DNA from 2 places in the Luteimonas sp. MC1572 genome. Region 1 is predicted to be linked to the other one. Evidence: riboswitches for the same ligand, from Rfam matches in the RefSeq annotation. Region 1 holds a riboswitch; the other holds the start of a gene.

Evidence for each region. Region 1 has a riboswitch for cobalamin ahead of btuB (TonB-dependent vitamin B12 receptor). Riboswitches for the same ligand answer to the same signal wherever they lie in the genome.
Region 2: another riboswitch for cobalamin. It lies ahead of JGR64_RS13670 (ribonucleoside-diphosphate reductase subunit alpha); the one in region 1 lies ahead of btuB (TonB-dependent vitamin B12 receptor).

Annotation. Positions count from the first base shown of each region.
Region 1 covers NZ_CP067112.1:396,627-400,702, reverse strand. The annotation lists gene bioD (dethiobiotin synthase) at 1-629, opposite strand, end outside; gene JGR64_RS01840 (GAF domain-containing protein) at 628-1,113, shown strand; gene JGR64_RS01835 (TfoX/Sxy family protein) at 1,110-1,454, shown strand; cobalamin riboswitch at 1,453-1,690, shown strand; gene btuB (TonB-dependent vitamin B12 receptor) at 1,812-3,686, shown strand; gene gph (phosphoglycolate phosphatase) at 3,711-4,076, opposite strand, start outside.
Region 2 covers NZ_CP067112.1:2,988,698-2,992,773, forward strand. The annotation lists gene JGR64_RS13655 (ExeM/NucH family extracellular endonuclease) at 1-378, shown strand, start outside; gene JGR64_RS13660 (alpha/beta fold hydrolase) at 402-1,079, shown strand; gene zapE (cell division protein ZapE) at 1,093-2,208, shown strand; cobalamin riboswitch at 2,245-2,482, shown strand; gene JGR64_RS13670 (ribonucleoside-diphosphate reductase subunit alpha) at 2,668-4,076, shown strand, end outside.

The sequences.
Region 1 (4,076 bases):
TGCGGCACCACCCCCAGGCACGGCACGGGCAGCGCGTCGCGCAGCAGGTCGAGATAGTCGTCGCCGCGGGCGAACCCGGGATCCACGGCGCAACCCACCCAGCCGAGCAGCCTGCAGCCGTCGCCGATGATTGTCCGGGCGCTCAGCCGCGCATGGCTGAGGCAGCCCAGGCGCAGCCCGACCACCAGCAGCACCGGCAGCTGCAGCGCGCGCGCGAGGTCGGCATGCTCGATGCCGTCCGCCAGCGGCGAGAGCCAGCCACCGGCGCCCTCCACGACCACCACGTCGGCCTCCGCCGCGAGCCGCGCGTAGGCCGCCACGATCGGCGGCAACGCGACCCCGACCCCCGCCGCGCGTGCCGCCAGCTGTGGTGCGGTCGGCTCGGGCAGCGCCCACGGGTTCACGTCGGCGTAGGCCGCGGGCGGGTCGCTGGCGGCCTGGAGGACCAGCGCATCCTCGTTGCGCAGGCCGTGCGGTGTTGCATCGCAGCCGGCGGCCACCGGCTTCATGCCGCGTACGCGCAGCCCGCGGGCACGCAGCGCATGCATCAGCGCGACGCTGGCAACGCTCTTTCCCACGCCGGTGTCGGTGCCGGTCACCAGCACACGGCGCGCTACACTCGCTGTCATGTTCACCTCGCAGATTCTAAGCGGCGACAAGCCGGAGCAGTACGCGCAGCTCGTCGCGCAGGCACGCGCACTGCTGGCCGGCGAACGCGACCGCATCGCCAATGCCGCCAACCTCTCGGCGCTGGTCTACCACGCGCTGCCGGACCTCAACTGGGTCGGGTTCTACTTCTTCGACGGCACGGAACTGGTGGTCGGTCCGTTCCAGGGGCAGCCGGCCTGCGTGCGCATTCCGCTCGACCGCGGCGTGTGCGGCGCCGCGGCGCGCACTGCGCTCACCCAGCGCGTCGACGACGTCGAGGCCTTCCCCGGCCATATCGCCTGCGACGCCGCATCACGCTCGGAGCTGGTGGTGCCGCTGTTCCACGACGGCGCGCTGGTCGGGGTGTTCGACCTCGACAGTCCGGTTCCCGGCCGGTTTGACGTTACTGACCAGAGGGGACTCGAGGAGATCGCCGCCGTGTATCTGGAAACCATGGGGCAATGAGCGCGCCACCGCCGCTCAAGATGCGCAACATAGGCCCGAAGTCGGCCGCGTGGCTGCGCCAGGTCGGGCTGCGCACTCCCGAGGACCTGATCGCCGCCGGGCCGCTGGACGCCTTCATGCGCATCAAGCGCGCCGGCTTCAAGCCCAGCCTCAACCTGCTGTATTCGCTCGAGGGCGCGCTGTGCGACTGCCACTGGCAGGACGTGCCGGATGCGCGCCGCGTGGAGCTGGTGGCGGCCGCCGAAGAGGCGATCGCGCAGCTGCCTGCGCCGCGCAACCGCCCGCCGGCGGGGCCGGTGACCACCACGGTGATGCAGGACGACGACGGCGCGATGCCGTAGACTGCGCGCACTTTCTGGTGACCCGCGGGGCTTCCCCCAACGGTTGAAACGGGAAGCCGGTGACCTTCCGCCCGCCACCAAGGCGTGCGAAGCACTCCGGCGCTGCCCCCGCAACGGTAAGCGTGGAACACCCCGGCAAACCGCCACTGTGCATCGCACGGGAAGGCGCCGGGGCTGGAGCGGCTGCATCGCTCCGCCCGCAAGCCCGGAGACCGGCCCGAAAGACGACTGGTTGTGACGCGGAGGGCGTTGCGGCGGCAGTGCGCCGTGCCTCGCCACGTCTCCTTCCGTCCCCGCTCCCTGCCCGCAACCTCCACGACACTGTCGCGCGGGCGTGCGCGACGCATGGAGACACGCATGAAACCGCAGTACCGGATCTCGACCCTTGCCGTTGCCCTGGCCCTGTCACCCGCGGCCTTCGCCGCCGGCGCCATCCAGTCCACCGACCTCGACACCATCGTGGTCACCGCCACCCGTACCGCGATCAACGCCGAGGACAGCAACGTGCCGGTGCAGGTGCTCGACCGCGCCGCCATCGAGCGCAGCCAGGCGACCTCCCTCCAGGAACTGCTGCGCGGCCGCGCCGGCATCAACCTCGCCAATCAGGGTGGCCCCGGCAAGCTGTCGTCGCTGTTCGTGCGCGGAACGGAATCCGACCACGTGCTGGTGCTGGTGGACGGCGTGCGCATCGGCTCGGCCTCGGCCGGCATGGCGTCGTTCCAGGACCTGCCGCTCGACCAGATCGACCGCGTGGAAATCGTGCGCGGCCCACGGTCCAGCCTGTACGGCTCCGAAGCCATCGGCGGGGTAATCCAGGTGTTCACTCGCCGCGCCGGCGCCGGCACGCGCAGCAACCTCAGCCTTGGCATCGGCAGCAACCACCTGCGCCAGGCCAGCGCCGGCATCGGCCATACCGGCGAACGCGGCTGGTTCCAGGCGCAGGGCGCGTGGCAGCGGACCGACGGCATCGACTCCTGCCGCGGCACCGCCGCCGGCTGGGGCGCGGGCTGCTATGCCGACGAACCCGACCGCGACGGCTACCGCAACGCATCGCTGAGCGTGCGTGGCGGCGGCACCCTCGGCGAGACCGTGGAGCTGGAAGGCCACGCGCTGGTCGCCGACGCCTTCAACGAATACGACGGCACCGTGTTCGGCGGCAACGAGGCCGACAACCGCCAGCAGGTGTTCGGTGCCCGCCTCGGCTGGCGCCCGGACGCGCGCACCGACGTCAACGTGCGAGTCGGCCGCGCCGAGGACCTGGCCGAGAGCCACTTCTTCGACCACGCCACCGATACCCGCAGCTTCGCCAGCACCTTCGAAACCCGTCGCGACACCGCGTCGGTGCAGGGCGACCTCAGCGTGGCCGAAACGCACCTCGTCAGCGCCGGCGTCGACTGGATGCGCGACCGCGTGACCGGCAGCACCGGCTTCACCGTCGACAGCCGCGACAACGCGGGCCTGTTCCTCGCCTACCAGGGCGGGAGCGGCGCGCACAGCTACGAAGCGAGCCTGCGCCACGACGACAACCAGCAGTTCGGTGGCCACGCCACCGGCAGCGTCGGCTACGGCCTGAAGTTCGCCAACGGCATGCGCTTCACCGCCAGCGCCGGCACGGGCTTCAAGGTGCCGACCTTCAACGACCTGTACTACCCCGGTGGCTGGGGCAACCCGGACCTGGAGCCCGAGGAATCGCGGACGGTGAACCTCGGGCTGGCGCAGTTCGGCGAGGGCTGGAACTGGACCGTCAACGCGTTCCAGACCGACATCGAGGAGCTGATCGGCTACGACACGGCGTTTGCCCTGGTGAACGTCGACGAGGCACGCATCCGCGGCGCCGAGCTGACCGGCTTCATGTCGCTGGCCGGCTGGGACCTCAACGCCGAGCTGAGCCACATCGACCCGCGCAACCGCAGTGTCGGAAGCAACCACGGCAACCTGCTGCCGCGCCGCTCGCGCAACACCGCGCGCGTCGACATCGACCGCGCGCTGGGCGCGTTCCGCATCGGCATGAGCGGCTTCGGCAACGGCGCGCGCTACGACGATGCCGCCAACAGCGCGCGCCTCGGCGGCTACGGCACCCTCGACCTGCGCCTGGAATACGCGATCAGCAGCGAGTGGACGCTGCAGGCGCGGGTGGCCAACGTGTTCGACCGCGAATACGAAACGATCGCCTGGTTCAACCAGCCGGGGCGGGAATACGGGCTGACGCTGCGCTACCAGCAGCGGCCCTGACCGCGGGTTGCCGCGGGGTTGCCGTCAGCCGCGGAGCGCGAGCAACCCCTCCAGACCATCCAGAACCGCCACCGCGCCCGCGCGCTCCAGGTCGAAGTCGCGCGGGTAGCCGTGGCGCAGCAGCACCAGGTCCATGCCGGCGGCCTGCGCGGCGCCGGCATCGGCCTCGGAGTCGCCGACCATCAGGCATTCGTCCACACGCCGGCCGTGCTGCGCGGCCAGGTGCAGCAGCGGCAGTGCGTGCGGCTTGCGCTCGGCAAGCGTGTCGCCGCCGACGATGCCGTCGAAGCGGTGGGCGATGCCCATCGCCTCGAGCAGCGGACCCACGTAGCGCTCGGGCTTGTTGGTGCAGATCGCCATGGCCACGCCATCGGCGTGCAGTGCGTCAAG
Region 2 (4,076 bases), 430 kb from region 1:
CTGTCCGGCGATCCCACCGGAAGCGGCAGCACGCTGGTCGCGGTGCTCGGCGACCTCAATGCCTACGCGATGGAGGAGCCGGTGCGCGACTTCATCGCCGCGGGTTGGCAGGACGCGTTTGCCGCCAGCAGCCACGCGGCGCCAGCCAGCCCGCCGTACACCTATGTCTATGACGCCCAGGCCGGCCGCCTCGACCACGCCCTGCTGAGCCCGGCGCTGGCAGCGCGCCTGCAGGCGGCCTCCGCCTGGCACAGCAACGCAGACGAGGCATCGAACGTCGCCGATCAGGCCGGCAATGGCGGCGAACAGGCCGTCAAGCCATGGCGCAGCTCCGACCACGACCCGGTCGTCGTCGACCTGCGCCTGCGCACGCCCTGAACACCAGGACCTATCATTCCCCCATGACCACCCCCCTGCCCGTGTTCCCCGACGCCTCCGGCGCGCTGCTCTTGCCGGGCCCGGCGGGTGCGCTCGAGGTGGCCGTCGACGTTCCCGATGACGACGTCGCGCGGGTTCGGGTGGTGGCCGTGGTCTGCCATCCGCTGCCCACCGAGGGCGGCACCATGCACAACAAGGTGGTGACCATGGCGGCGCGCGCCCTGCGCGAGCTGGGCGTGACCACGGTGCGCTTCAACTTCCGCGGCACCGGCCAGTCGGCCGGGTCGTTCGACCAGGGCGATGGCGAGCGCGACGACCTGCGCGCAGTGGCCGGCTGGGTGCGCGCGCAGCGGCCGTCCGACGAACTGTGGCTGGCCGGCTTCAGCTTTGGCGCCTACGTGAGCCTGGCAATGGCGAGCGAACTGCAGCCGGCGATGCTGGTGTCGATCGCGCCGCCGGCCGGCCGCGGCTGGGACTTCGATGCCATCACCCTGCCGACCATGCCGTGGCTGGTGGTGCAGGGCGAGGCCGACGAGATCGTCGACCCGCAGGCGGTCTATGACTGGCTGGCCAAGCGCAAGGCCAAGGCCGAACTGGTGCGCATGCCCGACACCTCGCACTTCTTCCATCGCAAGCTGATCGACCTGCGCGGCGCCATCAAGAGTGGCGTGCGACGCCACCTGCCGGGCGGCAATGACTGACGACCGCGGCGGGATGTCGCCGTCGCAGGCCTACCGCGCAGGCGTTGAACGCGGCGACTGGGGCCATGACCCGGCCCAGCAGCCGGCACTCGCGGCGCTCGACCGCGTGCATGCGGCGCTGATCGCGCGGCGGCGCGGCAGCCTGCTCACGCGCCTGCTCGGCGCCGGCGAGCGCGCGCCCCAGGGCCTCTACCTCTGGGGCGGCGTGGGCCGCGGCAAGACCTTCCTGGTCGACCAGTTCTACGAGCACCTGCCGCTGCCGGTCGCCAAGCTCGACGCCGGCGCCCGCGGCGGCAACGGCAAGCGCCGCACCCATTTCCACCGCTTCATGCGCGTGGTCCACCAGCGCCTGCGCGAGCACGCCGGCGAACGCGACCCGTTGGCCACGATCGTGGCCGAATGGCGGCGCTCGCTGCGCGTGCTGGTGCTGGACGAGTTCTTCGTCAGCGACATCGGCGACGCGATGCTGCTGGCGCGCGTGCTGGAGCGGATGTTCGCCGAAGGCATCGTGCTGGTGACCACGTCGAATGCGCCGCCCTCCGCGCTGTACGCCGACGGCCTGCAGCGCGCGCGGTTCCTGCCGGCGATCGCACTGCTCGAACAGCACTGCGACGTGCTGGAACTGGTCAGCGACACCGACTACCGCCTGCGCGAGCTGACCCGCTCGCCGGTGTATCGCGCGCCGCTCGACGACGGCGGCGACGCCTGGCTGGAGACGCGCTGGCATGCGCTTGGCGGCGACGATGCCCACCGCGACGGCTCGATCGAACTCGAGGGCCGCAAGATCGCCACCCGCGCACGCTGCAAGGGCATGGCCTGGTTCGACTTCGCGGCGCTGTGCGAAGGCCCGCGAGCGGCCGCCGACTACATCGAGATCGCGCGCGAGTTCCACACCGTGCTGCTCGGCGGCATCCCGCTCATGGACGCCACGCGCGACGACGCCGCACGGCGCTTCGTCACCCTGGTCGACGAGCTCTACGACCGCAACGTCAACCTGGTGTGCACCGCCGCGGACGCGCCGCACGCGCTGTACTCCGGCGAGCGCCTGCGCGGTGCCTTCGAGCGCACCGCATCGCGGCTGGTGGAGATGCGCAGCGCCGAATACCTCGCGCGCGAGCACCGCGACTAGGCCACGACATATTGTATTGACCTACCTCATCGACCCCACTATGTTGTGCCGGTCGGTTCCCGCGGCCTGCGCCACGGGATGAAAAGGGAAGCCGGTGCGGCGCGCGTTCTTCGAACGTGTGCCAAGGCCGGCACTGCCCCGCAGCGGTAGGTGGAAACGAAGTCGCGACATGCACTGGGGCACGCGCCCCGGGAAGCAGCGGCAAGTAGGTGGCGACGGACCTCCGTCGCCGTGTCCACGAGTCCGAAGACCTGCCGACAGCCGCGCGAAGCACGCCGCGCGGTGCCGGCCGTGGAATCTCCGGGGGGAGGTGGCCGGTGACGCAGCTCCGCCCATCCGCTCGCGCGGGTGCGTCGCGGCCGTTGCGACACCGACACCAGACCCTTGGCGACGCCAGGCCTCCGGCCGCCGCCCGAGGGAGCGATGGCCAGGTGCGCCACCCTGTACAAGGCGAACGCCATGACCGAACACGACCACTCCGGCGCCGCGCCCGCGGCACCGGCCGGCAGCCCCGACGGCTTCCTGCTCACCCCGCCGCCCACCGCCACCACGATGCGCGTGCTCAAGCGCAACGGCTGCGACGAGGCCGTCGACCTCAACAAGATCGTCCGCGCCGTGCAGCGCTGCGCCGACGGCCTGCACGCCGTCGACCCGATGCGCGTCGCCACGCGCACCATCTCCGGCCTGTACGACGGCGCCAGCACCCGCGAACTCGACGAACTGTCGATCCGCACCGCGGCCATGCTGACCGCGGAAGAGCCCGAGTACAGCCGCCTCGCCGCGCGCCTGCTGGCCGGCGTGATCGCCAAGGAGGTCGCCGGCCAGGAGATCCACGCGTTCTCGCAGTCGGTCGCACGCGGCCACGAACTCGGCCTGATCAACGCGCGCCTGCTCGGCTTCGTGCAGGCCAACGCGCGCAAGCTCAACGACGCGATCGATGCGTCGCTGGACCTGCGCTTCGACTACTTCGGCCTGCGCACGCTCTACGACCGCTACCTGCTGCGCCACCCGCACACGCGCAAGGTGGTCGAATCGCCGCAGCAGTTCTTCCTGCGCATCGCCTGCGCGCTCAGCGAGGACGTGCCCGAGGCACTGGCGCTGTACCGGCGCATGGGCCGCCTGGACTACCTGCCGTCGTCGCCCACGCTGTTCAACGCCGGCACCACCCACGAGCAGCTGTCGTCGTGCTTCCTGCTCGACTCGCCACGGGATTCGCTGGAGTCCATCTACCGCAGGTACGGCGAGATCGCGCAGCTCTCCAAGTTCAGCGGCGGCATCGGCGTGAGCTTCACCCGCGTGCGCTCGCGCGGTTCGCTGATCACGTCCACCAACGGCCATTCCAACGGCATCGTGCCGTGGTTGAAGACCCTGGATTCCTCGGTGGCGGCGGTCAACCAGGGCGGCAAGCGCAAGGGCGCGGCCTGCGTGTACCTGGAGCCGTGGCATGCCGACGTCGAGGAGTTCCTGGAACTGCGCGACAACACCGGCGACGACGCGCGGCGCACCCACAACCTCAACCTGGCGAACTGGATCCCGGACCTGTTCATGCGCCGCGTGGAGGCGGATGGCGACTGGTCACTGTTCGATCCGCGCGTGGTGCCCGACTTCACCGACCTCCATGGCGACGCGTTCGATCGCGCCTACGCGCAGGCCGAGGCCGACGGCAAGGCGGTGCGCACGCTGAAGGCGCGCGAGCTGTACGCGCGGATGATGCGCACGCTGGCGCAGACCGGCAACGGCTGGATGACGTTCAAGGACGCGTGCAACCGCGCCAGCAACCAGACCGCGCGGGCCGGCAACGTCATCCATCTGTCCAACCTGTGCACCGAGATCCTCGAGGTCACATCCGACAGCGAGACCGCGGTCTG